Regions from separate parts of the Streptomyces sp. NPDC051109 genome, predicted to be linked through region 2. Evidence: riboswitches for the same ligand, from Rfam matches in the RefSeq annotation. Region 2 holds a riboswitch; each other region holds the start of a gene.
What was found. A riboswitch is a leader RNA that binds a small molecule or an ion and turns the genes downstream of it on or off. The one in region 2 is predicted to bind cobalamin.
Positions count from the first base shown of each region.

Region 1: linked by a shared signal. The riboswitch ahead of cobN (cobaltochelatase subunit CobN) and the one ahead of ACIBAD_RS12440 (energy-coupling factor ABC transporter permease) in region 2 are both predicted to bind cobalamin.
Region 3: linked by a shared signal. The riboswitch ahead of ACIBAD_RS05810 (ribonucleoside-diphosphate reductase subunit alpha) and the one ahead of ACIBAD_RS12440 (energy-coupling factor ABC transporter permease) in region 2 are both predicted to bind cobalamin.

Region 1 covers NZ_JBITFF010000010.1:50,599-60,470, reverse strand. Annotated here, with positions in the region: gene ACIBAD_RS19850 (precorrin-2 C(20)-methyltransferase) at 1-317, opposite strand, end outside; gene ACIBAD_RS19845 (precorrin-8X methylmutase) at 314-961, opposite strand; gene ACIBAD_RS19840 (cobalamin biosynthesis protein CobG) at 958-2,334, opposite strand; cobalamin riboswitch at 2,474-2,611, shown strand; gene cobN (cobaltochelatase subunit CobN) at 2,644-6,255, shown strand; gene ACIBAD_RS19830 (hypothetical protein) at 6,344-6,622, opposite strand; gene ACIBAD_RS19825 (RHS repeat-associated core domain-containing protein) at 6,639-9,872, opposite strand, start outside.
Region 2 covers NZ_JBITFF010000005.1:281,495-291,366, forward strand. Annotated here, with positions in the region: gene ACIBAD_RS12420 (PadR family transcriptional regulator) at 1-536, opposite strand, end outside; gene ACIBAD_RS12425 (energy-coupling factor ABC transporter ATP-binding protein) at 562-1,383, opposite strand; gene cbiQ (cobalt ECF transporter T component CbiQ) at 1,389-2,138, opposite strand; gene ACIBAD_RS12435 (energy-coupling factor ABC transporter substrate-binding protein) at 2,142-2,501, opposite strand; gene ACIBAD_RS12440 (energy-coupling factor ABC transporter permease) at 2,507-3,199, opposite strand; cobalamin riboswitch at 3,228-3,422, opposite strand; gene ACIBAD_RS12445 (flavodoxin family protein) at 3,506-4,219, shown strand; gene ACIBAD_RS12450 (hypothetical protein) at 4,374-4,874, opposite strand; gene ACIBAD_RS12455 (SsgA family sporulation/cell division regulator) at 4,992-5,399, opposite strand; gene ACIBAD_RS12460 (L-serine ammonia-lyase) at 5,796-7,178, opposite strand; gene glyA (serine hydroxymethyltransferase) at 7,539-8,795, opposite strand; gene gcvH (glycine cleavage system protein GcvH) at 8,811-9,191, opposite strand; gene gcvT (glycine cleavage system aminomethyltransferase GcvT) at 9,316-9,872, opposite strand, start outside.
Region 3 covers NZ_JBITFF010000003.1:2,024-11,895, reverse strand. Annotated here, with positions in the region: gene ACIBAD_RS05810 (ribonucleoside-diphosphate reductase subunit alpha) at 1-1,610, opposite strand, end outside; cobalamin riboswitch at 1,750-1,891, opposite strand; gene ACIBAD_RS05805 (GNAT family N-acetyltransferase) at 1,926-2,426, opposite strand; gene ACIBAD_RS05800 (Uma2 family endonuclease) at 2,504-3,088, shown strand; gene ACIBAD_RS05795 (YbdD/YjiX family protein) at 3,144-3,341, opposite strand; gene ACIBAD_RS05790 (carbon starvation CstA family protein) at 3,338-5,491, opposite strand; gene ACIBAD_RS05785 (GntR family transcriptional regulator) at 5,693-6,457, opposite strand; gene ACIBAD_RS05780 (extracellular solute-binding protein) at 6,749-8,032, shown strand; gene ACIBAD_RS05775 (carbohydrate ABC transporter permease) at 8,137-9,153, shown strand; gene ACIBAD_RS05770 (carbohydrate ABC transporter permease) at 9,204-9,872, shown strand, end outside.

The DNA.
Region 1 (9,872 bases), on a different contig from region 2:
ACGGTCCGGCCGGCGTCGAGGTGTGCGGCCAGCCGGGCGGCGGACGCCTCGTAGAACTCCTCCATCGCCCCCTGGTAGCCGCCGGGGTGGTCCGTGGTCTCGGTGGTCACCGGATAGACCAGCGGCTCCTCGATGTGGTCGGCGCGCAGGTGCTTCGCGGCGATCGAGCGGGCGATCGAGCGGCCGTGGCGGGCGCTGTGGTACGCGACGACCTGGGCCTCGGCGATCACCTCGACGGCCCGCAGCGTCATCAGGGAGGGGTCGCCGGGGCCGAGCCCGACGCCGTACAGCTTCCCGGAGGTCGTTCCCGTGCTCATTCTTCCTCGCTCGCGATCGCGTTGACGGCGGCGGCCGCGATGGCGCTGCCGCCCCGCCGGCCGCGCACGATCAGGTGGTCGAGCCCGGAGGCATGGGCGGCGAGCGCGTCCTTGGACTCGGCGGCGCCGATGAAGCCGACCGGGACGCCGATGACGGCGGCGGGGCGCGGTGCGCCCTCCTCGATCATCTCCAGCAGCCGGAACAGCGCGGTGGGCGCGTTGCCGACGGCGATCACGGAGCCCTCCAGCAGGCCGCGGTCGCGCCAGACTTCGAGGGCGGCGGCGCTGCGCGTGGTGCCCATCTCGGCGGCGAGGGCCGGCACGGCGGGGTCGGAGAGGGTGCAGATCACCTCGTTGCCGGCGGGCAGCCGCTTGCGGGTGACGCCGCTGGCGACCATCTGCACGTCGCAGAGGATCGGCGCGCCCGCGTTCAGGGCGGCCCGCGCGCGGAGCACGACGTCCGGGGTGTAGCCGAGGTCCTGGGGCAGGTCGGTCATTCCGCAGGCGTGGATCATGCGCACCGCGACCTGGGCGACGGAGGCGGGCAGCCCGGAGAGGTCCGCCTCGGCGCGGATCGTGGCAAAGGACTGGCGGTAGATCGCGGCGCCGTCCTTCTCGTACTCGAACACTGTGTACTCGCTCATTTCTTCGCTGCGTCGTGGGAGGTGGTGCGGCGTACGGCCGCGAGGGCCGCGGGAAGTTCGGAGGCCGGGACACCGCGGAGCGGGGCGCGACCGGCCGCGCAGAGGTCGTACCCGTCGGCGGTGGCGACCACGTCCGCCCAGGCGGTGCCGCGGGGGTGCCCGCACCGGCGTTCGCAGCCGGACCAGTGCACGGGCAGCAGGCGGCTCGTCCCCGCGGGTGCGTCTGCGGGTGCGCCGGCGCCTGCGTGCGCCGCGGACTGGGCCTGGGCCTGGGCCTGCTGCGCCACGGCGGCACGCGCGTCGGCGCGGACGTCCGCCAGGGATTTCGCGCAACCGGGGCGCCCCGTACAGGCGGTGACGGACCGCCAGGGATCGTCGGCGCCGGTCACCAGACCGGCCTCGGCGAGCGCGGCGAGCGCGCCGTCGGCCGCGTGGGCCGGCAGGCCGGGCACGACGATCCCGCGCCACGGGGTCAGCCGGACACGGCCCGTGAGCCCGGCCAGCCGGCGCCACTGGGCGGTGGTCAGGCGCCCCAGCGGCGCGAACACGCTCAGCGCGGCGGCGCCGTCGGGGCCTTCGACCACGCCGGGTTCGGGGGCCGGCCCGCGCAGGGTGGGCGAACTCCGCACGACGGAGGCCGAGATGCCGCCGGCGGTCAGCCGCGCACCCAACTCATCGGAACGCAGCGCGTGTTCGGCAGGCAGCTCGGAGACCCGCCAGGCCCGGGTACCGGCCCGGCGGACGGAGTCGAGGAAGTACGAGGCGGCGAGGAGCGCGGCCCGCGGCGCATCGGCGGCGGCCACCAGCAGGGCGTCCGCCGCGCCGGCGGTCCACAGCAGGGCCCGGCCTCCGCCCCGGACGGCGGCCAGGTTCACATCGGCTGCGAGCGAGGTCACGTCCCCGCGGCCGTCGTCGAGGGCGAACAGGAAGCGCCCGGACAGTCCGGCCGCCGGCGCGCTCCCGCACAGCAGCCCGTCCAGCTCTGCCACCCAGGGCGCCACGTCGGGCAGACCGCCCCGGTCCAGGCCGGTCAGCGGCGAGGCGACGATGTTGCGGACCCGCTCGTGGGTGGGCGCGGGCAGCAGCCCGGCGCGCACGAGCACGGCCTGCAGCTCGCCGCCGCAGCTCGCGCCGAGTCCGCGCAGCTGCGCGTTGCCGCGCGAGGTGAGGTCGACGTGCCCGTCGCCGAGCCGGTCCGCCGCATCGGCCAGCAGCAGGGCCGCGTCCGCGTCGAGCATCCCGCCGGGTATCCGGATCCGGGCCAAGTACCCGTCGTCCGCCGCGTGCAGCCGCAGCGCGCCGGGGCAGGCGTCACCGCGGTCACGTATGACCGGTTCGTCCCGCGGTGCGGCGGAAGGGGGCTGGGGCGGCATGGCGGCGAGCATACCCACGATTCCCCGACCCCGAGCTGTGTCCGTCACCACCCGCCCCCTGCGCCCCGCCCTCCGCCCGACCTGCCCGGATCCGCTCCCCTGGCGCGGGACACCCCCACTCCCGGCCAGGGGGAACGCCACCTAAGATGACCACCGGCGGAGCCACGTGGCCCGCTGGGAGGAAGCCCGGTGCGAATCCGGCGCGGTCCCGCCACTGTGAACCCGCGGAGCGATCCGCCGGGTGAGTCAGGAACTCCCGCTGTCCACACTGCCCGGGGCGCGGAAACCCCGAGGAAGGCATGCCGCCGCATGATCCTGCTGCTGTCGACGTCCGACACCGATCTGCTCAGCGCCCGCGCCGCCGCGGACGGCCCCGTGCCGTACCGGTTCGCGAACCCCTCCCGCCTTCCCCTCGACGACCTCCCCGCCCTGCTCGACGGCGTCGACCTGGTCGTCGTACGCCTCCTCGGCGGCCTGCGCGCCTGGCAGGAAGGCCTCGACCTGCTCCTGGCGCCGACCCAGACCCGCCCGGTGGTCGTCCTCACCGGCGAACAGGCCCCGGACGCCCAGCTGATGGAGGCCTCGACGGTCCCCATCGGCATCGCGGCCGAGGCGCACGGCTACCTCGCCCACGGCGGTCCCGCCAACCTGGACCAGCTGGCCCGGTTCCTGTCCGACACCGTGCTGCTCACCGGCCACGGCTTCGAGCCGCCCGCCGCCGCTCCCACCTGGGGCCCGCTGGAGCGCACCCCGGTGCGCCCGTACGGCCCGCGCATCGCGGTGCTCTACTACCGCGCACACCAGATGAGCGGCAACACCGCCTTCGTGCACGCCCTGTGCGACGCGATCGTGGAGACCGGCGGCACCCCCGTACCGCTGTACGTGTCCTCCCTGCGCACCCCCGAACCGGAGCTGATCGCCGAGCTGGAGTCCGTCGACGCGGTCGTCACCACCGTGCTCGCGGCCGGCGGCACCAAGCCCGCCACGGCCTCCGCCGGCGGCGACGACGAGTCCTGGGACGCGGGCGCGCTGGCCGCGCTCGGCGTCCCGATCCTCCAGGCCCTGTGCCTGACCGGCTCGCGCAGCGCCTGGGAGGAGAACGACGAGGGCCTGTCCCCGCTCGACGCCGCGACGCAGGTCGCCGTGCCCGAGTTCGACGGCCGCCTGATCACCGTCCCGTTCTCCTTCAAGGAGCTCGACGAGGACGGGCTGCCGGCGTACGTCGCCGACCCCGAGCGCGCCGCCCGCGTCGCCGGCATCGCCGTACGGCACGCCCGGCTGCGGCACATCGCGCGCCGCGACAAGAAGGTCGCGCTCGTCCTCTCCGCGTACCCGACCAAGCACTCCCGCATCGGCAACGCGGTCGGCCTCGACACCCCGGCCAGCGCCGTGGAACTGCTGCGCACCCTCATCGCGGGCGGTTACGACTTCGGGCCCGTCGAGGACATCCCGGGCCTGGTCTCCGGCGACGGCGACGAGCTGATCCGCGCCCTGATCGAGGCCGGCGGCCACGACCAGGACTGGCTGACCGAGGAGCAGCTGGCCCGCAACCCGGTCCGGATCCCGGCCGCCGACTACAAGCGGTGGTTCGCCGAGCTCCCGGCCGAGCTGCGGGACAGCGTCGAGCAGCACTGGGGCGAGGCCCCGGGCAACATGTTCGTGGACCGCTCGGCCAACCCGGAGGGCGACATCGTCCTCGCGGCCCTGCGCCGCGGGAACCTGCTCATCCTGATCCAGCCGCCGCGCGGCTTCGGCGAGAACCCGATCGCGATCTACCACGACCCGGACCTGCCGCCCTCGCACCACTACCTGGCCGCGTACCGCTGGATCCAGGCCCGCGCGCAGGACGGCGGCTTCGGCGCCGACGCGATGATCCACCTGGGCAAGCACGGCAACCTGGAGTGGCTGCCGGGCAAGAACGCCGGCCTGTCCGCGGCCTGCGCCCCGGACGCCGCGCTCGGCGACCTCCCCCTCATCTACCCCTTCCTGGTCAACGACCCCGGCGAGGGCACCCAGGCCAAGCGCCGCGTGCACGCCACCCTGGTCGACCACCTGGTGCCGCCGATGGCGCGCGCGGAGTCGTACGGCGACATCGCGCGCCTGGAGCAGCACCTCGACGAGTACGCGCAGATCTCCGCGATGGACCCGGCGAAGCTGCCGGCCATCCGCGCCCAGATCTGGACGCTGATCCAGGCCGCGAAGCTCGACCACGACCTGGGGCTGGAGGAGCGCCCCGACGACGAGGGCTTCGACGACTTCCTGCTGCACGTCGACGGCTGGCTGTGCGAGGTCAAGGACGCCCAGATCCGCGACGGACTGCACGTCCTGGGCGGCGCGCCGACCGGTGGGGCCCGGGTCAACCTGGTCCTGGCGATCCTGCGCGCCCGCCAGATCTGGGGCGGTACGACGGCCCTGCCCGGCCTGCGCGAGGCGCTCGGCCTGGACGAGTCCGCGGCCACCCGGACGACCGCCGACGAGGCGGAGGAGGCGGCCCGCGCGCTGGTCCAGGCGATGGAGGACGCGAACTGGGCGCCGGAGGCGGTGGCTTCGGTCGCCGCCGGCCATTCGGCGGACGTGACGGCCGTACTGGACTTCGCCGCGCGCGAGGTCGTCCCGCGGCTGGCCGGCACGACGGACGAGATCGCGCACGTGGTCTCGGCCCTGGACGGCCGCTTCGTCCCGGCGGGCCCCTCGGGTTCCCCCCTCCGGGGCCTGGTGAACGTCCTCCCCACGGGCCGGAACTTCTACTCCGTGGACCCGAAGGCCGTCCCCTCCCGCCTCGCGTGGGAGACGGGCCAGGCCCTGGCCGACTCCCTCCTCACCCGCTACCGCACGGACAACGGCGAGTGGCCGGCCTCCGTGGGCCTGTCCCTGTGGGGCACGAGCGCGATGCGCACCTCCGGCGACGACGTCGCCGAGGCCCTCGCCCTGCTCGGCGTCCGCCCGGTCTGGGACGAGGCCTCGCGCCGCGTCACGGGGCTGGAGCCGATCCCGCTCGACGAGCTGGGCCGCCCCCGCATCGATGTCACCCTCCGCATCTCGGGCTTCTTCCGCGACGCCTTCCCGCACGTCATCGGCCTGCTGGACGACGCGGTCCGGCTGGCGGCGGGGCTGGACGAGCCCGCGGACCGCAACCACGTCCGGGCCCACGCCCAGGCCGACCTGGCCGTCCACGGTGACGAGCGCCGTGCGACGACCCGCATCTTCGGCTCGCGCCCGGGCACGTACGGCGCCGGCATCCTCCAGCTGATCGACTCCCGCGACTGGCGTACGGACGCCGACCTCGCGGAGGTCTACACGGTCTGGGGCGGCTACGCGTACGGCCGCGGCCTGGAGGGCCGGGCGGCGCGCGAGGAGATGGAGACCGCGTACAAGCGGATCACGGTGGCCGCGAAGAACACGGACACCCGCGAGCACGACATCGCCGACTCGGACGACTACTTCCAGTACCACGGCGGCATGGTGGCCACGGTCCGCGCCCTGCGCGGCACGGCCCCGGAGGCGTACATCGGCGACTCGACGCGCCCGGAGACGGTCAAGACCCGCACGCTGGTCGAGGAGACCTCCCGCGTCTTCCGAGCCCGCGTGGTGAACCCGAAGTGGATCGAGGCGATGCGCCGCCACGGCTACAAGGGCGCCTTCGAGCTGGCGGCGACGGTCGACTACCTCTTCGGCTACGACGCCACGACGGGCGTGGTGGCGGACTGGATGTACGACAAGCTGACCGAGACGTACGTCCTGGACCCGGAGAACCGCGCCTTCCTGGAGGAGGCCAACCCCTGGGCCCTGCACGGCATCGCGGAACGCCTCCTGGAGGCCGAATCCCGCGGCATGTGGGAAAAGCCGGACCCCCAGATCCTCGAATCCCTCCGCCAGGTCTACCTGGACACGGAAGGCAACCTGGAAGCCGACTCGGAGTAACCGCATCCTGAAAGAGGCCGTCCTCCCCACCTCTGAAAGGTGGGGAGGACGGCCTTTTCCGTGGCTGGGATGCCACGCCCCTGCCGCGTCAGCTGAGCCCGACGGTCACCTCGACCGCGACTCCGATGCATCCGAACAACGCCAGTCCAGCTCCGATGAACCGGTACACACCAGTCTGGTAAGCGTCGAAGACACCAAACGTCACAGTGGCAATCACGTCACTGAACCGGTCTGCGATTCCCTTGACATTGAGCGCCAGTAGGAGTCCGATCGCCGCGAACAGCGCCATGAAAACAATGGAGGGCACGCTCGCCTCGGAAGACACCCGTCCTGCTGTGATCATCACCACGTGAGCCTCGCTTGTCATATATGCCACTTTACTTTCACCTCCAGTCCACGGTGAACAGGTGCCCGATCCTGGTGCCGTAGGTCTGACTGAGGCCGACCTCCGCACCGACACCGACACCCGCGCTGAAGCTGGTGGTTCCTACGGGCTCGTTCCTGATGTTTCTGGAGCCGATCGACCTCTCATGGGCCGTCGAGACCGACAACCCATAGGACGCCGTTGCGGTACCGCCCCAGCCGTCGCCTCGCAGCTGCTCGAAGTCCGTCGCATTGCTGCGCATACCCGAAAGCTGCAGGTTCCCCCCGAATGAGACGGCCTCGGTGCCCTTGCTGAAGCTGACACCGTACTCGGTCTTGCCGTCCGGACGGTCGGTCGCAAGCAGACAGACCGAGGCGTTGACACCTCCACCGAGCCCGAGCGAACCGCCCAGACATACCCCGCTGGTGTCATTCGCCTCAAGAGGCAGGACGTACTTGTCCCATTTGTCACCGACCCAATCCGTTGCCTTCTCCCACAGACTTCGGCTGTCGCTCTGCGGATGCGGCTCGGAGGCCGCGAGCACCACTACAGGGGGCGGCGGCGGAGGCGGCGCCTGGGTGCCCTTGCCGGGCCGGCTGGTCGAACCGCCGGAGCGTCCGGAGCCGCTCGAACTGGTGCAAGCCAGGTTCTGGCAGCCGTAGTGCTTCTGGCGGACGTACTCGGGGTCGAGGGTTCCGCCGACGGATTCCACGATGGTCTCGTAGCGGTTTCCGTAGTCGTACGGGTCGTTGCCGTTGTGGCACTTGTACATGCCGCTGGCGCACTCTTCGAGTTGCTTGCCGGTGGGGTCCCAGAATGTGAAGGGGTTCTGGTTGGAGTAGGTGTATCCGTGGAGCTGCTGCGAGTCCTTCAGGTCCATGATCGGGTCGACGGAGATGAACCGCCCGGTCAGGGGGTCGTATTCGCGGGCACCGATGTGGGTGAGGCCGGTGTAGGCGTCCTTGGTTCCGCCGACGAACGCCTTGTCTCCGACCCAGCCGGTCGGCTGGCTGCCGCGGGCTTCACCGAAGAGTCCGGTCTTGCGACGGGTGACGGCCTGAGTGGCGTCCGCGCTGATCTGACTGGTGCCGGTCCCGTGGTGGTCGGTGAGGGTGAAGGTGAGCTTGCCGCCCTCGCGCATGGCGACGCCGTCGTAATAGCGGGTGCCGGTGACCTTTCCGGTCTGGTCCAGGTGGAGTTCGTTGCCGCTGGGGAGGTAGAGCGTGGTGCCCTTGGTGTCCTTGCGGAGCAGACGTTGGCCTGCGGCGTCGTAGAGGAAGGAGTTTCCGGTGGTGCCCTGGTTGAGGGTCTTCAGGTGGCCTTCGACGTCCCAGTCGAGGTACTGGGTTTCACCCGTGCCGCTCTTGCGGGTCTTGGTGTTGCCGCTCTCGTCGTAGGTGAAGGCCTCCTCGTGGGGGTCGGTGCCGGTCTGGGTGACCTTGGTGAGGTCGTGCTTGCCGACCGTCGGCTGGGTGTAGGTGCGGACCGTGTCCGTGGTCGGGCCCGAGGCGGTCTTGTGCTTGGTCTCGGTCTTGCGGTTGCCGACCGCATCGTAGGTGTACGTCGTCCAGTACGGGTCTTCGCCGCCGATGACCGTCGCCGACGGGGAGCTCGCACAAGCCTCGCCCGTGTTGGTCCAGACCTCGGTGATGCGGCGCAGCGCGTCGAGGTTGACGCACTGGGTGTCGGTGGTGCGGGTGGCGTCCTGGCCGAATGCGGTGGCGATGGAGGTGAGGTTGCCCGCGGGGTCGCTGGTGTACTTGGTGTCCTCGATCCGCTGGGGTGCGAGGTCACGGTCGGTGTAGGCACGGCTGACGGCACCGGTGTGCTCGTCGTACTCGGTCGAGCGGTACAGGCGCTGGCCGAGGGCTCCGAGCTCCTGGCGGGTGCTACGGCCGTAGTGGTCGTAGGTCATCGCCGAGACGAGGCGGCTACTGCCGGCTCCCATGGTGTTGAGGAGGCCCGAGACCGACTTGTAAGTGCTGCCGACCGTTTCGGCGGGCAAGTCGCCCATGGCCGGATGCCTGGTCGTCAGGACCTGGCCGGCGATGTTGTAGGTGTTCGTCCACTGGTAGGTGCCGGCCAGCGCTCCCGTGTCGGGGGTGGCCGGGATGGTCACCTTTGAGACGAGCGGCTGGTAGAGGTTGTTGTAGGAGAGGACCTCCGACTCGTACGCCTTGCCGTCGACGTAGCGCGTGGACTTCGCCACCTGCCCCTTGGCAACCGTGTCGTAAACCTGAGCCGTCAGGGTCGTCGTGCCCTGCTTCACCGTGGAGGGGCGGCCGAGGTCGTCGTAGTCGGTGTGCACGGTGATGCCGCGGGCGTCGGTTACATCGGTTGCGCGGTCGCCGCCGTCGTAGGCCGTCTTGGTGACGCCCTTGTCCGGGTCGCTGTCCTCGATCCGGCGGCCACGGACGTCGTAGGTGTACGTCCACTTCGCGTTGGCCGGGTCGGTGACCTGCGCCAGCTGGCCCAGCTTGTTGAAGGTGTACAGCGTCGATTGCGAGGTCGTGCGCGCGGCGTTGGTGTACTGCCTCACCTCGATGGTGCGGCCCAGCGCGTCGACGACCGTGGTGGTCGCTGTGCCGCCCTGGGGCGGGATGACGGTGGTGGTGTCACCGGTGTAGCTGGTGGTGGCGCGCTTGGTCTCGGTGCCGAACTTCTTGGAGATCACCGCGGTGGGCCGTCCGGCACCGTCGAAGACGGTGTCGGTGGAGGCCGGGTAGTTGAGCTCCTGTCCCGTGACCAGGTCGGGTGAGGGCGCGCCGTCGGCGTAGTAGGTGCCGGAGTTGCGCCAGGCCAGGCCGCGGGTGTCGTAGAACGTCTCGGTGACCAGACGCCCGGACAGGTCGGGCGACTGCGTCTGCGTCTGGCGCTCGCGCAGCAGGCCGTCCCGGATGGAGTAGACGGTGGAGTACTTGTAGTCGTGCGTCAGCGTCTTCGAGGTGACGACGTTCGGACCGTCATTGCGGACCGTGTAGTCGAACACGCGGCTGGGCGAGTTGGGGTTGTCGGCGGCCGTCCAGTTCGGCAGCCAGACCTTCACCAGCCGCCCGAGGGCGTCGTACTCGGTGCTCGTGACCTTGCCGTTGGCGTCAGTGACCATGGTCGGCTGCGAGTGCAGCGGGTCGAGGTTGGACGTCGTGGTGTGACCCAGGGGGTTCGTCACCGTCATCGAAGACGGTGCCTCGCCCGCGGCCGGGCTGTAGGCCGTCGTGGTGACCTTGCCGTAAGCGTCCGCCGTGGCGAGCGC
Region 2 (9,872 bases):
CAGGCCATGCCCTCGACCTCGGCCAGGGCCTCCTCCAGCCAGCGCAGCCAGAACGTCTCCAGGCCGGTTCCGCCGTGCAGGACGAGCCTCCGCAGGCGGTCCTCGTCGGAGTCCCGCCCCGGCGGGAAGTCCTTCCGCTCGATGGCCTCGTAGACCGCCAGCTGCCGTCGGTGCAGCTCCAGGTGGCGCCGCAGCTCCGCGGCCAGCCCGTGCGGCCCCACCACGGCGGCCGCCCGGATCCGCAGCAGCAGCGGATCCCGGATGGCCTTGGGATCCTGGCTCTCGCCGACCCACCGCGCCAGCTCCGCGCTGCCGGCGTCCAGGACCTCGTACTCCTTCTTCTGCCCCCGTACGGGCACCTCGCTGGGCAGCGCCCGGATCAGCCCCGCCTCCTCCAGCCGGCCGAGCTCGCGATAGATCTGCTGGTGCGTCGCGGACCAGAAGTACCCGATCGACTTGTCGAACCGCCGCGTCAGCTCCAGCCCCGACGAGGGCTTCTCCATCAGGGCGGTGAGGATGGCGTGCGGCAGCGACATGCCGCCATCCTAGGGAAGCCCGCCCCTACTGCCAGGCGGACAGTGCCTCCGGGGTCTTTGGGCCCGGCGCCTGCGGGGCCAGGAGGGCGTGGGCGCGGAGGAAGGACGCCACCGCCGGGGACCAGGCCGGGCGCAGTCCCGCCGAGGCCAGGAGCTGAGGGTCCGACAGGAGCGTCTCCGCCGGGCCCGTGCGGATGCCCGACGGGGTCAGGACCGCCGCGTCGTCGGCCCAGCGGACCGCCAGGTCGACGTCGTGCGTGGCCATCACCACCGTGGTGCCGGCCGCGCGCAGCCCCGCGAGGGCGTCCAGCAGGCGCTCCTGCCCGTCCGGGTCCAGGCCCGCCGTCGGCTCGTCCAGGATCAGCACCCGCGGGGCCATGGCCACCGCCCCGGCGATCGCCGCGCGCTTGCGCTGGCCGTACGAGAGCAGGTGCGTCGGGCGGTCCCGCAGCGCCGTGATGTCCAGCGCGGCGAGCGCCGAATCCACCCGGGCGCGGACCTCGTCCGCCGCCAGCCCCATGTTCATCGGGCCGAACGACACGTCCTGCTCCACCGAGGCCGCGAACAGCTGGTCGTCCGGGTCCTGGACCACCAGCTGCACCGCCGTGCGCAGGCGGGTCAGCCCCGCCCGGTCGTACGAGACCGCCGTGCCGTCGAGGCGCAGGGACCCCGAGCCGGGTCGCAGGCCCCCGCTCAGCAGCCGCATCAGCGTGGTCTTCCCGCTGCCGTTGCGGCCCAGCAGGACCAGCGCCCGGCCCTGCGCGATGGCGAAGTCGACGTCGGCGAGGACCACCGGGCCGTCCTCGTACGCGTAGCCGGCGCCGGCCAGTTCCACCAACGGGTCCAACGGGTTCACAGGTACAGCCCCTTCAGGGTGAGGGTCAGGGTGATCAGGGCCGCCAGCAGGGCCCCCGACGCCGCCAGGAACCGCCACGACAGCGTCGCCTCCGGTACGAGGACCCGCAGCGTGCCGTCGTACCCGCGCCCGGCCAGGCCCTCCTGGAGCCGTGCCGCGCGGTCGAAGGCCCGTACGAAGGAGGTCGCGGCGAGCCCGGCCAGGGAACGCCACACCGCCGCCCGCCCGGACTGGCCCAGACGGGCCGCCTGGGCGCGCCGGACCTGGGCCATCGAATCCAGCAGCAGGAAGCCGATGCGGTACATGACCAGGGCCACGTCCACCACCGGCGCCGGGACTCCGGCCCGGACCAGCCGGGGCAGGACGTCCGAGACGGGCGTGGTGAACGCGAACAGCAGCACCCCGAGGGAGGCCGCCGAGGTCCGCAGCAGCAGATCCGCGGCATGCCGGGGGCCGTCGGGCGCGAGCGAGACGAACCCGGCCGGGCCGCCGACGGCGACGAGCAGCGGCAGCGCGCCGGTGAAGCAGAAGCCCAGCGGGATCCGGAAGGCCCGCCACAGCTGGCGCCCGGCCACGCCCGCCGGGCCGAGGAGCACGGCCAGCGTGGCGGCGGCGACCAGCGGCCCGCCGGGCCAGGGCGGCAGGCACACGGCGGTGACCGTCAGGCCGAGCCCCAGCAGGGCCTTCTCCAGAGGGTGGCGGCGGCGCCACCGACTGCCGTGCGCCGCCACGTCGATCGGCAGCACCGCCTACGACTCCGCGGCGGCGGGATCCGCCGCCGGGGCGGGGGCGGGGGCAGGAGCCGGAGCCGCGGCAGCGGCCTGGCGGCGGCCCTTTCGGACGCCGAAGTAGTACGCGAGCACACCCGCGCCCAGTGCGGCCTGGAGGGCGAACAGCGCCGACTCCACCTCCCCGGAGGGGGGTTCGTACAGCGGCGAGAACCACGGCTCGTAATCCGGCTTCAGCTCGGTGATAGCCGTCTCCGCCTGCGCGTCGGCGCCCGCGAACGGCTCCTCCTTGCCCTCGCCCATCCCCAGGGCGAGCGGCAGTACGGCCAGTGCCGCCACCAGGAGCAGCAGCAGGCCGTTGATCTTCGCGTTCCGGCTCATGCTCATCAGACCGCCGCCTTCTGCCCGCTGCGGCCGCTCAGCTTCGCCACGCCCAGCCGGACCAGGTCCGACTTGCTCGACTGCATCAGCAGCCGCATCACGAGGACCGTCAGCAGCCCCTCGCTCACCGCGAGCGGGATCTGGGTCACCGCGAAGATGCCCCCGAACTTCGCGAGGGCGCCCGGGAACCCGGAGCCCGGGTCCGGGAAGGCCAGCGCCAGCTGCACGGAGGTCACGCAGTAGGTGACGAGGTCGGCGAAGAAGGCGCCGAAGAAGACGGTCACCATCAGCGGGACGTCGAAGCGCTTCAGCAGCAGGTAGACCCCGTAGCCCGCCCAGGGCCCGGCGATCGCCATCGAGAAGACGTTCGCGCCGAGGGTGGTCAGCCCGCCGTGCGCCAGCAGCAGCGCCTGGAAGAGCAGGGTGATCGTGCCGAGCACCGCCATGATCGGCGGTCGGAACAGGATCGCCCCGAGACCGGTCCCGGTGGGGTGCGAGCAACTACCCGTCACCGATGGGATCTTCAAGGCGGACAGGACGAAAGTGAACGCTCCCGACGCCCCGAGCAGCAGCGTGCTCTCCGGGTTCGCCTTCACCTCGCGCGTGAGGGCGCGGACACCGTGGACGACGAACGGAGTGGACGCGGCGCCCCAGGCGACCGCGTGCAAAGGGGGCAGAAACCCCTCGGCTATATGCATGAGTGGCGAGACCTCTCCAGCACCTCGTGGATGGACAACGCGCCTCGGCCGGTCTCCTGGCTCACGGGTGCTGATGCCCTGGCTCCGCCTTCCCGGGCGGTGCGGAACCTCCCGCGCCGCCCAGTGGCCTCCCGCAGGATGGAGCCGGACTTCCCGTTCACAGTGGCGAGGGCCGCACCGGTTTTCCACCGGTTTCCCGAACACCAAGGCCAGACGACCCTAGTCGGACGGACGGACCGGCACCAACCCGGCCCGAACGGGTGCGGTCCGGTGGCGGTCCCGGCCGAGGCCGCGCAGGCTGGCGGCGTGGCCGCCGCATACGATTACTCCGACCTGACCGCCGTCTACGTCAACTGCACCCTCAAGCGCTCGCCCGAGCCCAGCAACACCGAGGGCCTCATCGACCGCAGCCGCGCCGTCATGGAGGCGGCCGGCGCCCGGACTTCGCTCATCCGCGCCGTGGACCACGACATCGCCACCGGCGTCTGGCCCGACATGACCGAGCACGGCTGGGAAACCGACCAGTGGCCGGTCCTGTACAGCCAGATCATGGACGCCGACATCCTCGTGCTGTGCGGCCCGATCTGGCTCGGCGACAACAGCTCCGTCATGAAGCAGGTCATCGAGCGGCTCTACGCCTGCTCCTCGATCCTGAACGAGCAGGGCCAGTACGCCTATTACGGGCGAGTCGGGGGCGCGCTCATCACCGGCAACGAGGACGGCGTGAAGCACTGCGCCATGAACGTCCTCTACAGCCTCCAGCACCTCGGCTACGCGATCCCGCCGCAGGCCGACGCGGGCTGGATCGGCGAGGCCGGGCCCGGGCCCTCGTACCTCGACCCCGGCTCGGGCGGGCCCGAGAACGACTTCACCAACCGCAACACCACCTTCATGTCCTGGAACCTGATGCACCTGGCCGCCCTCCTCAAGCGCGCGGGCGGCATCCCGGCGCACGGCAACCAGCGGTCGGAATGGGACGCCGGCTGCCGCTTCGACTTCCCGAACCCCGAGCACCGCTGAACCGCCTGCTTCGGATCACGCCGGTGCCTCGGTGCCTCGGTGCGTCGGCCGGCGCCGGCTCCAGCTGCGCCGGCAGGGGCCGGGCGTTCATGTGGTCCGACCCGGCGGAACGGAGGAGGGCGGGCACCCGGCGGACCCGCCCTCCCCCTCGCCTTCAGCGGCACACGTTGCGGTGGGCGACGTCCAGTACGAACCGCTCGGGCGCGTGCAGTGTGAAGGAGTTGACGGAGGGCTTGGCGCCGAAGGCCGCGCCGAAGGTCACGTAGCCCTCGAAGTCGCCGGTCAGGGCGAGGCCCTTCAGTTGCGGCAGGTGGATCCTGACCAGCTTCGGCCCGCGGTAGCTGCTGTCGCCCGCGCGGTGGTGCGCCGCGGCGGGATGCAGCCGGATCTCCAGGAAGTACTTCCCGGCGAGCGGGACGGGTGCGCCGGACCCGTCGTGCACCAGCCGCGGGACGCGGGTGACGGTGGCCCGGGGACCGTATCCCCGCAGGTCGATGACGATGCGGTCGTACGTGCAGTGTCCGCCCCAGCGGGCGTTCACGACGAGCGGCGTGGGCCGGGCGGCGGCCGAGGCCGGCGCGGCGAGGGTGATCCCGGCGGTGAGCAGCGCACCTGTGGCGAGTGCCACGAGCTGCCGGCGGCGGAGGTGGTTCATGACGTCCCCCTGATTCTTCGGAGGCGGGGACCGGTGTCACTGCTGAGGACACTCCCGGCGGGCTCATGGTTGCACCCAAACCGGACCAAAATTAAATAAACCGTCCCGAATCCGTCGCTACCGGGGGAGGAGGGTGCTGAGCTCGGCGTCGAGGTCGTAGTGCCGCCGCTCCTCGCCCCGGGGCACCAGCCCGACCAGCCGCCGGCACAGCGCCCGTACGTCCTTCGCCCGGGCGGACACCACGCAGCTCTGCGTGCCGTTGCTGAAGGCGAGGAAGACCCGCGGCTCCCCGCCCTGCCACCGCGGCCACACCTGGACGTCCCCCTCGCCCGTCGGGCAGGTCTCCCCGTCGAGCAGCAGGTCCCGGGAGAACACCCAGCGCGCCAGGTGCGTCCCGGCTCCCCGGAAGTCGAGCGCCAGCTCGTAGGGCCGGTCGCGGCGGTACGTGAAGGCCCCGCACACCGGCACGGGCCCGGGCGGGGCCTCCAGCCGGAGCGGGAGGACGCGGTGCTCGATGCCGTCCATGCGCTGCGCCTCTCTGTCGTGTCCCGGCGGGGGTTTGCGGCCCTCTCGGGCAAGCTAGCCCACCCCACGGCCGCCCCGGCGGGCCGAAGGTCCCGACCCCGGGGGCCGCTGGGCCCGTCTTCGCACAGGAACGGGTACGGGAACGCGGAGGGGCCCGCCCTCCGGGGGAGGGCGGGCCGCCGCGTCGCCGGTCCGCTACGGGACGGGGTGAACACGAACGAGTCGTCGGACTGCCCGACGGCGGTGAAGCCGGCGCCGTTGGCCTGGGCGCCGTTGCCCTGGTGGGACGCCCCGGAGCGCGGAGTTGCCGAGGTTGCCGCCGGCGAAGTCGAACGCGGGAGGGGCCCGGCGCACCGCGCCGGGCCCCTCCTGACTCATGCGTGCCGGATCAATGGATCAGCATTCGATGACGTTGACCGCCAGGCCGCCGCGGGCGGTCTCCTTGTACTTGACCTTCATGTCGGCGCCGGTCTCCTTCATGGTCTTGATGACCTTGTCGAGGGAGACCTTGTGGCTGCCGTCGCCGCGCATGGCCATCTTGGCCGCGGTGACGGCCTTGACCGCCGCCATGCCGTTGCGCTCGATGCACGGGATCTGGACGAGGCCGCCGACCGGGTCGCAGGTCAGGCCCAGGTTGTGCTCCATGCCGATCTCGGCCGCGTTCTCCACCTGCTCCGGGGTGCAGCCCAGGACCTCGGCGAGGGCGCCCGCCGCCATCGAGCAGGCCGAGCCGACCTCGCCCTGGCAGCCGACCTCGGCGCCGGAGATCGAGGCGTTCTCCTTGAAGAGCAGGCCGATCGCACCCGCTGCCAGCAGGAAGCGGACCACGCCCTCCTCGTCGGCGCCGGGCACGAAGTTCATGTAGTAGTGCAGGACCGCCGGGATGATGCCCGCGGCGCCGTTCGTCGGAGCGGTGACCACCCGGCCGCCGGCCGCGTTCTCCTCGTTCACGGCCATCGCGTAGAGGGTGATCCACTCCATCGAGAGCGCCTGCGGGTCGCCCTCGGAGCGGAGCTTGCGGGCGGTGTTCGCGGCCCGGCGCCGGACCTTCAGGCCGCCCGGCAGGATGCCCTCACGCGACATGCCGCGCGCGACGCACGCCTGCATGACCCGCCAGATCTCCAGCAGGCCCTCGCGGATCTCCTCCTCGGTGCGCCAGGCCTTCTCGTTCTCCAGCATCATCGCGGAGATCGACAGGCCGCTCTCCCGGGCCATGCGCAGCATCTCGTCGCCGCTGCGGAAGGGGTACTTCAGCACCGTGTCGTCGAGCTTGATCCGGTCCTCGCCGACCGCGTCCTCGTCCACCACGAAGCCGCCGCCGACCGAGTAGTACGTCTTCTCCAGCAGCGGGGCGCCCGCGGCGTCGTACGCGAAGAGCGTCATGCCGTTCGCGTGGTACGGCAGGGACCGGCGGCGGTGCAGGATCAGCTGGCTCGGCTCGTCGAAGGCGATCTCGTGCGCGCCCCCTATCTCGGTGCCGAGCAGGCGCAGGCGGCCCGTCTTGCGGATGCGCTCCACTTCGTCGTCGGCGCTCTCCACGTTCACCGAGCGGGGGGAGTGGCCCTCCAGGCCCAGCAGCACCGCCTTGGGCGTGCCGTGGCCGTGGCCGGTCGCGCCGAGGGAGCCGTACAGCTCGGCCCGGACCGCCGCGGTCTGGGCGAGTACGCCGTCCTTCTTCAGCCGGGTCACGAACATGCGGGCGGCCCGCATCGGGCCGACCGTGTGGGAGGAGGAGGGGCCGATGCCGATGGAGAAGAGATCGAAGACGGAGATGGCCACGGTGGCGGACTCCCTTGTCTGCTCGTGGGGCGGGAGGGGGCAGGAGAGGCGGTGCGGGTGGTTCGGGTGTTTCAGGAGGGGTGATTGTTCGGTTTTTGTCCGACAGTCGAGCTTAACGTGGTGAGGTGAACGGCTCGGCTGCCGGAACGGGTGCGCGAGGTTGCGGTTGGGCGTGGGTCAGGTCACGTTCCCGCTCCAGCGGCGTCCGCGGCGGGGGCCGCGCCGTCTCCAGGACGGGGTCGGGCCCTGGCAGACCGGCGGAGTGGGCCTGGACGCCCCGCGCGGCGCAGACGGGCGGCTCCGGTCATGGGAAAGGCCCGGCCCTGTGGGAAACAGGGCCGGGCCCCTCCGGGCCGGCGCCTAGAGCGTCGGGTACAGCGGGAACTTCGCGGCGAGCGCCGAGACGCGCGCCTTCAGGTCCTCGGCGTCGTAGGCGGGCTTCAGCGCCTGCGCGATGATCTCGGCGACCTCGGTGAAGGCCTCGGCGTCGAAACCGCGGGTGGCCAGCGCCGGCGTACCGATCCGCAGACCCGAGGTGACCATCGGCGGCCGCGGGTCGTTCGGGATCGCGTTCCGGTTGACCGTGATGCCGACCTCGTGGAGGCGGTCCTCGGCCTGCTGGCCGTCCAGCTCGGAGTTGCGCAGGTCGACCAGGACCAGGTGCACGTCGGTGCCGCCGGTGAGGACGTCCACGCCCACGGCCTTCACGTCGTCCTGGACCAGGCGGGCGGCGAGGATCTTCGCGCCCTCCAGGGTGCGCTCCTGGCGCTCCTTGAACTCGGGCGAGGCCGCCACCTTGAAGGAGACCGCCTTGGCCGCGATCACGTGCTCCAGCGGGCCGCCCTGCTGACCCGGGAAGACCGCGGAGTTGATCTTCTTGGCCAGCTCCTGCGTCGACAGGATGACACCGCCGCGCGGACCGCCGAGGGTCTTGTGCGTGGTGGTGGTGACGACGTGGGCGTGCGGCACCGGGTTCGGGTGCAGGCCCGCGGCCACCAGGCCGGCGAAGTGCGCCATGTCGACCATCAGGTACGCGCCGACCTCGTCCGCGATGCGGCGGAAGGCGGCGAAGTCCAGCTGGCGCGGGTAGGCGGACCAGCCGGCGACGATCAGCTGCGGCTTGGACTCCTTGGCGAGGCGCTCGACCTCGGCCATGTCGACCTCGCCGGTCTCGTCGACGTGGTACGGGACCACGTTGTAGAGCTTGCCGGAGAAGTTGATCTTCATGCCGTGGGTCAGGTGACCGCCGTGGGCCAGGTTCAGACCCATGATCGTGTCGCCCGGCTTCAGCAGCGCGAACATCGCGGCGGCGTTCGCCTGCGCACCGGAGTGCGGCTGGACGTTCGCGGCCTCGGCGCCGAACAGGGCCTTGATCCGGTCGATCGCGATCTGCTCGACCACGTCGACGTGCTCGCAGCCGCCGTAGTAACGGCGGCCCGGGTAGCCCTCGGCGTACTTGTTGGTCAGGACCGAGCCCTGGGCCTCCATGACGGCGACCGGAGCGAAGTTCTCCGACGCGATCATTTCCAGGGTGGACTGCTGGCGGGCGAGCTCGGCGTCGACGGCGGCGGCGACGTCCGGGTCGAGCTCGTGGAGGGGGGTGTTCAGAACAGACATCAGGATCCCCTGTGGTCAGTTGCCGGCGGTGAGCTTGGCGTACTCCTCGGAGGAGAGCAGGTCGGCCGGCTCCTCCGAGATGCGCACCTTGAACAGCCAGCCGCCCTCGAACGGAGCGGTGTTCACCAGCGCCGGGTCGTCCACGACGTCCTGGTTGAACTCGACGACCTCACCGGTGACGGGGGAGTACAGGTCGCTGACGGACTTGGTCGACTCCAGCTCGCCGCAGGTCTCGCCCGCGGTCACCGTGTCGCCGACCTCGGGGAGCTGGGCGTAGACGACGTCACCGAGCGCGTTGGCCGCGAACTCCGTGATGCCGACCGTCGCGACGCCGTCCTCGGCGTCCGACAGCCACTCGTGCTCCTTGCTGTAACGCAGCTGCTGGGGGTTGCTCATGACCTGATTCTCCTGGATGCGGGGGAGTGCGAACGAACAGTGGTCTTGCGTACTGAGACGGTCGGTACGGAGCCGGGGAGGGCGCCCGTACGGGACCGCCGCGGCACCGGTACGGCGTACGGGGCTACTTCTGCCGCTTGTAGAACGGCAGGGCCACGACCTCGTACGGCTCATGCGTACCGCGAATGTCCACGCCGACGCCGGAGGTGCCGGGCGCGGCGTGCGCCGCGTCCACGTAAGCCATCGCGATCGGCTTGCCCAGCGTCGGGGACGGGGCGCCCGAGGTGACCTCGCCGATGACCTGGCCGCCGGCCACGACGGGGAACCCGGCGCGCGGGACGCGGCGGCCCTCGGCGATCAGGCCGACGAGCTTGCGGGGCGGGTTCGTCGCGGCGCGCTCGGCGGCGGCCTCCAGGGCGGCGCGGCCCACGAACTCGCCCTCCTTCTCGAACTTCACGACCCGGCCCAGCCCCGCGTCGAACGGGGTCAGGGAGGTGGTCAGCTCGTGCCCGTACAGCGGCATGCCCGCCTCCAGGCGCAGCGTGTCGCGGCAGGACAGGCCGGCCGGGACCAGGCCGACGCCCTCGCCGGCCTTCGTCAGCGCCTGCCACAGCTCCACGGCGTGCTCGGGGGCGACGAACAGCTCGAAGCCGTCCTCGCCCGTGTAGCCCGTACGCGCGA
Region 3 (9,872 bases), on a different contig from region 2:
TCGAAGGGCATCTTCATCTTGAAGAAGACGTCCTGGAGGCCCATCGCGCCCAGGCCTACCGGCCGCCAGCGGGAGTTGGAGCGGCCCGCCTGCTCGGTCGGGTAGAAGTTGATGTCCACGACGCGGTCGAGGAAGGTGACCGCGGTGCGGACGGTCTCGTCCAGGCGCTCCCAGTCGATGTCGCGACCGTCCGCCGTGTCGATGACGAACGCGCCCATGTTGACCGAGCCGAGGTTGCAGACGGCCGTCTCGCCGTCGTTGGTGACCTCGATGATCTCGGTGCAGAGGTTGGAGGAGTGGACGACCGTACCCGGCTCGGCGGTCTGGTTCGCCGTGCGGTTGGAGGCGTCCTTGAAGGTCATCCAGCCCTGGCCGGTCTGCGCGAGGGTGCGCATCATCCGGCCGTACAGGTCGCGGGCGGGCATGGTCTTGCGGGCGAGGCCCGCCGCCTCGGCCTTGCGGTAGGCGGCGTCGAACGCGTCGCCCCACAGGTCGACCAGCTCGGGCACGTCGGCCGGGGAGAACAGCGACCAGTCGGCGTCCGCGTTGACGCGGCGCATGAACTCGTCCGGCACCCAGTGCGCCAGGTTCAGGTTGTGCGTACGGCGCTGGTCCTCACCGGTGTTGTCGCGGAGCTCCAGGAACTCCTCGATGTCCGCGTGCCAGGTCTCCAGGTACACGGCGGCGGCGCCCTTGCGGCGGCCGCCCTGGTTCACGGCGGCGACGGAGGCGTCGAGGGTCTTCAGGAACGGCACGATGCCGTTGGAGTGGCCGTTCGTACCGCGGATCAGCGAACCGCGGGCGCGGATGCGCGAGTACGAGAGGCCGATGCCGCCGGCGTGCTTCGACAGGCGCGCGACCTGGTGGTAGCGGTCGTAGATCGAGTCGAGCTCGTCCAGCGGGGAGTCCAGCAGGTAGCAGGAGGACATCTGCGGGTGCCGGGTGCCGGAGTTGAAGAGCGTGGGGGAGGACGGCAGGTAGTCGAGGCGGCTCATCAGCCGGTAGAGCGAGGCCACTTCCTCGACGGCCTGGACCGTGTCGTTCTCGGCGAGGCCGCACGCCACGCGCAGCATGAAGTGCTGCGGGGTCTCGATGACCTGGCGGGTGATCGGGTGGCGCAGCAGGTAGCGGCTGTGCAGGGTGCGCAGGCCGAAGAAGCCGAAGCGGTCGTCGGCGCCCTCGGCGAGCGTGTGCTCGACCAGCGCGTCCAGACGGCTCGCGTGCAGCGCCACGAACTCGGCGGTGCGGTCGGCGATCAGGCCCTCGCGGTGGCCGACGGCGACCGAGGAGGAGAAGGAGGTGGCCCCTTGGCCCGCGGCTTCCTCGGCGACCGCCAGCGTCAACAGCCGGGCGGCGAGCCGGGAGTACGCCGGGTCCTCGGAGATCAGGCCGGCGGCGGCCTCCGTGGCCAGGGCGCGCAGCTCGGCCTCGTCGGCGGCGGCGCTGCGCCCGCGGAGCGCGGCGGCGGCGACCCGGCCCGGGTCGGTGTCGGGGAGGTCGGCCGTCAGCTCGGTGAGGGTACGCAGCAGTGCGGCCCCAGGTCCCCCGGTCTCGATTCCGGTGTCGGACGGGTCGGACTCGGCGCGCGGTGCGGAAGGCGCGATGGTCACGGGGGGAGCTCTCCCTCGCTCGGCTCCGGGACACCTGCGGCGTCGGAGCGAGCGGGCGCGTGCGGGCATGGCAGGGCAGCACCGCGCGGCGTCCACCGGCCCAACCGCGAGGCCCGGACGTATCGGCACCCGGTTCGGTCGAGCCGGGCGCACTGTCGGCAGGTCGTCGGACTTGCGGTGACACCAATGGGTGTACTTCATACCGTTGCGGGACAGTTCCGGATTCGCACCGGATTCCCCTGCGACGACAGCGAGCACGAGCATACATGTGGGGGCCGCTTCCTGCGCGACCCCCTAGATGTTGTGTCGGCGTGGCTACAGTTCGAGACCGTACGTGAGCAGAGGGAGGTCGGGAACGGGCTCCCAGTCCCGTTCGGGCGTGCGCACGAAGCCGAGCCGTTCGTAGATCCGGTGGGCTCCGACCATGTCGTCCGTGGTGGACAGAACGAGGCGCCGTACGCCCTCGATGGCCCTCGCCCGCTCCATGCAGGCCCGTACGAGCGCCTCCCCGGCGCCCCGCCCGCGGCCCTCCCGGGCGACGGCCAGCATCCGGAACTCGGCCTCGCCGGCCACGGCGATGTCGCACAGCGGGCTCCCGGGCGCGGCGAACGCCACGCCGCCGAGGAGCCGTCCGTCGCTCGCGGCGGCGACGAGTATCACCCCGTCGCGCGCCCGCCCGGCCACGTCCCGCAGCCGCGTGAGGTACGGGTCGTCCTCGCCGAAGGTGAGCAGCCCGTCCCCGAGGTACGCCTGCGCGGTGATCTCCCCGAGCGTCCCGTACTCCGCCGCCAGCGCTTCTCTGATCACGATGTCCATGGATCGAGTGTGCGGGACTGCTGTCGGTGCCCGGCGCTATCGTCGGAGGCGGCACCGTCGAGGAAGGCGAGCGAGGCATGACCGTGATGACAGACCGGCCCCACATGCTGACCGAGGACTTCGAAGCCGTGGCGCGCATGGCCGCCCGCGAGCGGGAGGGGACACGGCTGGAGTTCATCGACGGGGCAATCAGGAGCAAGGCCACGCCGGACGGCGATCACGGGCGGATCATTCAGTGGCTGCTCAAGATCTGCATGCAGTCGCGGCCCGAGTTGTTCCTGCATCCGGGGCAGGGGATCAAGGCACAGGAGTACCGGGAGGGGCGGGCCATTCCCGACGCGGTGCTGGCGGATCCGGATGCCTTCGTCGGCCAGGGCGACTGGGTCGACCCCGCCCCGATCCTCATGGCTGTCGAGGTGACCTCGTGGGATTCGGACACCCACCGGCGGGACCATGTCGAGAAGCCCCGCGCCTACGCGGAGACGAGTATCCCGGTCTACCTGTTGATCGACCGGGCCAAGTGTGAGATCTCCGTCTACAGTCAGCCCAACGGCCGACGGTACGAGAGCGTCCACATCGTGCCGTACGGCACGGACATCGCGCTTCCCGACCCCGTCGGCATCACTCTCCACACCGAGCCCCTCAAGGACTGGGTGCGCTGACCCCCGCGCAACGCGAAGGGCCCTGCCGACGATCGGCGGGGCCCTTCGCATGCGGTCAGCAGCAGCGGAAGCCCTCGCGGGGGTCCGCCTCGCGCGAGTCCGTGCGGGCGCGTTCGAAGGCGCGGCGGGTCAGGACCTCGGCCGCTGGGTCGTGCGCGCGGGCGTGCGCGACGTAACGGTCGTACGCGGCCTCGCCCGAGAACTCCCGTACGAAGAACCGCGCCTTCGCCAGCGCCGCGCGGACCCCGCTCACGCCACCGGCTCCTTCACGCGGCCGCCGCCCGAGTCCAGGCCGGCGGCGGCGAGCTCCGCCCGCTCCTCGGGGGTGGCGATGAGCCCGGCCGGGGCGATGATCTTCGACTCCGACCACGGGACCTCGGACAGCCGGACTGCCTCGGGGTCGGCGACGGCCTTGAGGCAGGTCCGCGCCGCGTCCAGCAGCACGATGACGATCAGGATCGCGAACAGCGCCGACAGCACGCCGTCGACCGTGGCGTTCGTGACGATCGTGTGCATCTCACCCATGTTCTTCGCGGGCGGCAGGACCTTCCCGGCGTCGATCCCGGTCTGGTACTTGTCGCGCTGCGCGAAGAAGCCGACCTTCACGTCGTCCGAGAACACCTTCTGCCAGCTCGCGGTCAGGGTGACGGCCACGTCCCAGGCCAGTGGGACGCCGGTCACCCAGGCCCACTTCAGCCGCCCGGACTTGACCAGCAGCGTGGTGCACACGGCCAGGGCCACCGCCGCCAGCAGCTGGTTCGCGATCCCGAACAGCGGGAACAGCTGGTTGATGCCGCCGAGCGGGTCCTTGATGCCGACCCACAGGAAGTAGCCCCAGCCGCCCACGACCACGGCGCTGGCCAGCCACACGCCCGGCTTCCAGCTCACGTCCTTGAAGGACTTGTGCACGTTGCCGAGGGTGTCCTGGAGCATGAACCGGCCGACCCGGGTGCCCGCGTCGAGGGTGGTCAGGATGAACAGGGCCTCGAACATGATCGCGAAGTGGTACCAGAACGCCTTCATCCCGGCGCCGCCGACCACGGAGGAGAAGATCTCCGACATTCCGAGTGCGAACGTCGGCGCCCCGCCCGTACGGGACAGCAGGCTGGCCTCCTCGACGTCCTTCGCGGCCTGCGCGAGGAACTCGGGCGAGATGGCGAAGCCGAAGTTCGTCACGGCCTGCGAGGCGGTCTCGACCGTGGTCCCGATGACACCGGCGGGGGAGTTGACCGCGAAGAACAGGCCGGGCTCGATGATGCAGGCCGCGATGATCGCCATGACGGCGACGAAGGACTCGGTGAGCATCGCGCCGTAGCCGATGACCCGGACCTGGGTCTCCTTCTGGATCATCTTCGGGGTGGTGCCCGAGGAGACCAGTGCGTGGAAGCCGGACAGGGCCCCGCAGGCGATGGTGATGAAGACGAACGGGAACATCGACCCGGCGAACACCGGACCGTCCCCGCGGGCGGCGAAGTCGGTGACCGCGGGCATCTTCAGCGTCGGCATCGCCACGACCACGCCCACGGCGAGCAGTGCGATGGTGCCGACCTTCATGAAGGTGGAGAGGTAGTCGCGGGGGGCGAGGAGCATCCACACCGGCAGCACCGAGGCGATGAACCCGTAGGCCACCATCCACAGGACCAGCGTCTCCTTTTCCAGCGTGAAGGTGCTCGCCAGCGAGGAGTCGGCGACCCAGCCGCCCGCGACGATGGCGAGCAGCAGCAGCGCGACGCCGATGACGGAGATCTCGGTGACCCGGCCGGGGCGCAGCACGCGCAGGTAGAAGCCCATGAAGAGGGCGATCGGGATGGTCATGCCGATGGAGAAGACGCCCCAGGGGGAGTGCGCCAGCGCGTTGACGATGACCAGGGCGAGCACGGCCAGCAGGATGATCATGATGGCGAACACGGCGACCAGTGCGGCGGCTCCGCCGACCGGGCCGATCTCGTCCCGGGCCATCTGTCCGAGCGAGCGCCCGTCGCGGCGGGTGGAGAAGAAGAGGGTGACCATGTCCTGGACGGCGCCCGCGAAGATGACGCCTGCGACGATCCAGATGGTGCCCGGCAGGTAGCCCATCTGCGCGGCGAGCACGGGGCCGACCAGCGGGCCGGCGCCGGCGACGGCGGCGAAGTGGTGGCCGAACAGCACGCGGCGGTCGGTCGGGTGGAAGTCGACACCGTTGTCAAGGCGTTCGGCGGGGGTGGCCCGCGTCTTGTCGGTCTTCAGGACCCGGTCGGCGATGAAGCGCGCGTAGAAGCGGTAGCCGATGGCGTACGAGCCCAGCGCTGCGGCGAGCAGCCAGGCGGCCGAGATCTCCTCGCCGCGGGAGAGGGCGAGGATGCCCCAGCCGAGGGCCCCGACGAGGGCGACGAGCACCCAGGCGGCGACGGACTTCGGGTTCATGCCTCCCGAGCTCCCTGATGCGGAAGGCGAGTCCGCCTCCGTGCCCGGACTCGCCGCGTTCCGTTCCGTACCTGTTGCTTCCGGTTCCGGCATGATCCTCGTCCCCTCGTTGATCATCTGCGTAAGCGCAGGGAATCTACGGGGGCCCGCCCGGTGAACGTAAGCCCCCGTCCGTATAGCGGAACGAGAGTCAACTACGAATCAGACGGCGGGGCGCTGGAGTCGCGCCACGAACTTGTAACGATCGCCGCGGTACACCGACCGCACCCACTCGACGGGTTCGCCGTCGGCGTCGAGCGAGTGGCGGGAGAGCATCAGCATCGGCAGGCCGACGTCGGTGCCCAGCAGCCCCGCCTCGCGCGGGGTTGCCAGGGAGGTCTCGATCGTCTCCTCGGCCTCCGCGAGCCGTACGTCGTACACCTCGGCCAGGGCGGTGTAGAGGGAGGTGTACTTGGCCAGCGACCGGCGCAGTGCCGGGAAGCGCTTGGCCGAGAGGTGGGTGGTCTCGATGGCCATCGGCTCGCCGCTCGCGAGGCGCAGCCGCTCGATGCGCAGCACCCGGCCGCCCGTGGCGATCTTGAGCAGTCCGGCCAGGGTGTCGTCGGCCGTCACGTAGCCGATGTCGAGGAGTTGGGAGGTGGGCTCCAGCCCTTGGGCCCGCATGTCCTCCGTGTACGAGGACAGTTGGAGCGGCTGGGAGACCTTCGGTTTCGCGACAAAGGTGCCTTTGCCCTGAATGCGCTCCAGTCGGCCCTCGACGACGAGCTCCTGGAGTGCCTGGCGCACGGTGGTCCGGGAGGTGTCGAATTCGGTCGCGAGCGTGCGCTCCGGCGGTACCGGCGTGCCCGGGGGCAGCGTCTCGGTCATGTCGAGCAAGTGCCGCTTGAGTCGGTAGTACTTGGGCACCCGCGCCGTGCGAGTGGCTGCCCCGCCTTCCGGCTCGGTGGTCGCCCCTTCGGTGGACATCGCCGCCCGCCTTCCCGACTCCAGTTTCACTGCCGTCACCGGCTCCTCCGATATGTGCGGTCACATCGTGACACGGGTGGGAGGACAGGCCTCCTCCCTCCCCCAGGTGTCGGTCCGGTAACGGACCGATCACCCGCTCATTAGACCCTTGACACCCCTAAAGGTCTAGGCCAAGCTCCGGTTGCTGGTCTAAACCAATATGGATCAGATCCCGGCCCCACGGGCAGTACTTGGTGCATGTCACCGCGGCGGGCGAGGGAAGTTGCAGGCAGCATCCCTGAGGAGGGTGGCGTGAAGCGCAAGCTCATCGCGGCGGTCAGTGTCGCGGGCATGATGGTCGGTGTCGCGGCGTGCGGCAACGGCGGCGACGACAAGGGGAAGACCGACGCGGGCGGCGCCAAGGAGATCACTGTCTGGGTGATGGACGGCTCCGCGCCCAAGGCCTGGATCGACGCGGTCAACGCGGAGTTCTCGGCCAAGCACCCGGGTGTCACGGTCAAGGTCGAAGAGCAGCAGTGGAAGGGCATCCAGGAGAAGGTCACCACCGCCCTCTCCGAGAACACCCCGCCGGACGTCCTTGAGCTCGGCAACACCCAGACCGCCGGCTACGCGGTCACCGGCGGCCTCGCCGACCTGACCAAGGACAAGGCCAAGCTCGGCTCCGACGCCTGGCAGAAGAGCATGCTCGCCTCGGCCGAGTACGACGGCAAGCTCTACTCCGCCCCCTGGTACGCGGCCAACCGCGTCGTCGTGTACGACAAGAAGGCCTTCGCCAAGGCCGGGGTCACCCCGCCGACCACCCGCGACGAGTGGATCGCCGGCCTCGACAAGTTGAAGGCCGCCGACCCCGCCTCGCAGCCCATCTACCTCCCGGGCCAGAGCTGGTACGTCCTCGCCGGGTTCATCTGGGACGAGGGCGGCGACCTCGCCGTCAAGGACGGCGACAAGTGGAAGGGCGGCCTCGGCACCCCCCAGGCCGCGTCCGCGATGGAGTTCTACAAGAAGCTCCAGGCGTACTCCACCGCCCCCAAGGACAAGGACGAGGCCACCCCGCAGCAGTCCACCGACGTCGTTCCCAAGGGCGGCGTCGCCTCCTGGATCGGTCTCGGCTGGGAGGCCGGCGGTGCGGAGAAGGCACTCAAGGACGCGGGCAAGGAAGCCGACTTCGGGTACTTCCCGATCCCGGGCAAGACCGCCGACAAGCCCGGCACCGTCTTCCTCGGCGGCTCGAACCTCGCCGTCGCCGAGCGCTCCAAGAACAAGGAGCTCGCCAAGGAGTGGCTGGCGCTGGCCGCCGGCAAGGACCAGATGACGAAGTACGCCGCCGAGACCAAGGGCGCGCTGCTCCCGAACCAGGCCGCCGCGAACTTCACCCCCGCCGCGGGCTCCTTCGCCGAGGCCATGGGCAAGGGCGGCGTCAACGGCCGCATCACGCCGGTCACCCCGGGCTGGGCGAACGTAGAGACCGAGCCCAACCCGCTCAAGGAGTTCATGACCAAGGTCCTGAAGGGTGAGGACGCCGCCAAGGCGGGTGCGGACGCGGACAAGGAAATCGCGAGCCGCATCAACAAGTAGCACGTAGCACCGGGGGTGCGGCCGGCGCCCACGCGCCCGCCGCACCCCCGGTCGCGCATTGACCGACCTGTGCGACGCCCGACCGCAGCCGAGGTAACCAAGACATGACCGTGCACTCCCAGGGAGCGGTGACCGCTCCACAGGACGCACCACCGAAGTCCGCCGGTGGGCAGCAGACGCCGCCCACCACGAAGGGGGCCGCTCCGTCGGCTCCGCGCCGGGGCAGAAAGCCGCTTCCCGCGGGCTGGCTGCCGTACCTCCTGATCGGGCCCGCGGTCCTCAGCCTGGCCACGCTGCTGCTGTACCCGCTGGTCAAGAACGTGATCCTGTCGTTCCAGAAGGTCGACAAGATCGAGTTCATCCAGCGGAAGGCACCCTTCAACGGGGTGGGGAACTACACCCAGCTGCTGGGCGACGCGCACTTCTGGACCGTCGTCGTACGCACCTTCGCCTTCACCGCGGCCAACGTCGCACTGATCATGCTGATCGGCAGCCTCGTCGGCATCCTGCTGAACCGCCTCGGCAAGGGGATGCGACTGGTCCTGTCGATGGCCCTGGTGATGGCCTGGGCCATGCCGATCGTCGCGTCCGTCACCGTCTTCCAGTGGCTGTTCGACGAGCAGTTCGGCGTCATGAACTGGGTCATGCGCACGCTCGGCTTCTCCGGCTACGAGCAGCACAACTGGTTCGAGTCAGGCCTCTCCACCCTGGTGATCGTCACGGTCCTGGTGGTCTGGGGCTCCGTCCCCTTCGTCGCCCTCAACATGTACGCCGGCCTGACCACCGTCAGCGGCGAGCTCTACGAGGCCGCGCGGATGGACGGCGCGAACGGCTGGCAGACGTTCTGGCAGGTCGTCTTCCCGAACCTCAAGCCGTTCTTCACCGTCACCACGTTCCTTGAGGTGATCTGGGTCTTCAAGGCCTTCACCCAGGTGTACGCGATGAACCGCGGCGGCCCCGACCGCGCCTCCGAGACCCTGCCCGTCTTCGCCTTCGTCGAGGGCCAGAGCCAGGGCCACTACGCGCTCGCGGCAGCGATCTCCGTCCTGACGATCGTGATGCTCGTGATCGTCATGTCCTTCTACTTCCGCCTGATCCTGAAGCAGGAGGAGGAGCAGTGAGCACCACCACCGCCCCGAAGCCCGCGCAGCAGCTGCGCAAGCGCCGCCCGCTGCGGCCCGCAACGGTGGCGAAGAACCTGGGCGCGCTCGTCGTGGCCGTGGTCTTCGTCTTCCCGGTCTACTGGATGTTCTCCTCGGCCCTCAAACCGTCCGGGCAGATCCTCTCCAAGGACCCCGTCTTCGTCTTCACCCCGACGCTGGACAACTTCACCAAGGCCACCGGTGTCGAGCTGTTCTGGACGTACGTGACGAACAGCCTGCTCGTCACCGTCGGCGCCGTCGCCCTGGCCCTGGTCGTGGCCCTCGCCGCGAGCTTCGCCATCGCCCGTATGAAGTTCAAGGGCCGCAAGGGCCTCGTACTCGGCGTGATGATGGCGCAGATGGCCCCCTGGGAGGTCATGGTCATCGCGATGTACATGATCGCCCGCGACGCCGAGATGCTGAACAGCCTCCCGCTGCTCACCGCGATCTACTTCGTGATGGTCCTGCCCTTCACCATCTGGACCGTGCGCGGCTTCATCGCCGCCGTCCCGGTGACGCTCGAGGAGGCCGCCCAGATCGACGGCTGCACCCGCGGCCAGGCCTTCCGAAAAGTGATCTTCCCGCTGCTCGCCCCCGGTCTGATGTCCACCTCGCTCTTCGGCTTCATCACCGCCTGGAACGAGTTCGCGATGGTCCTCATCCTCAACAAGGACAAGACCGCCCAGACCCTGCCCCTG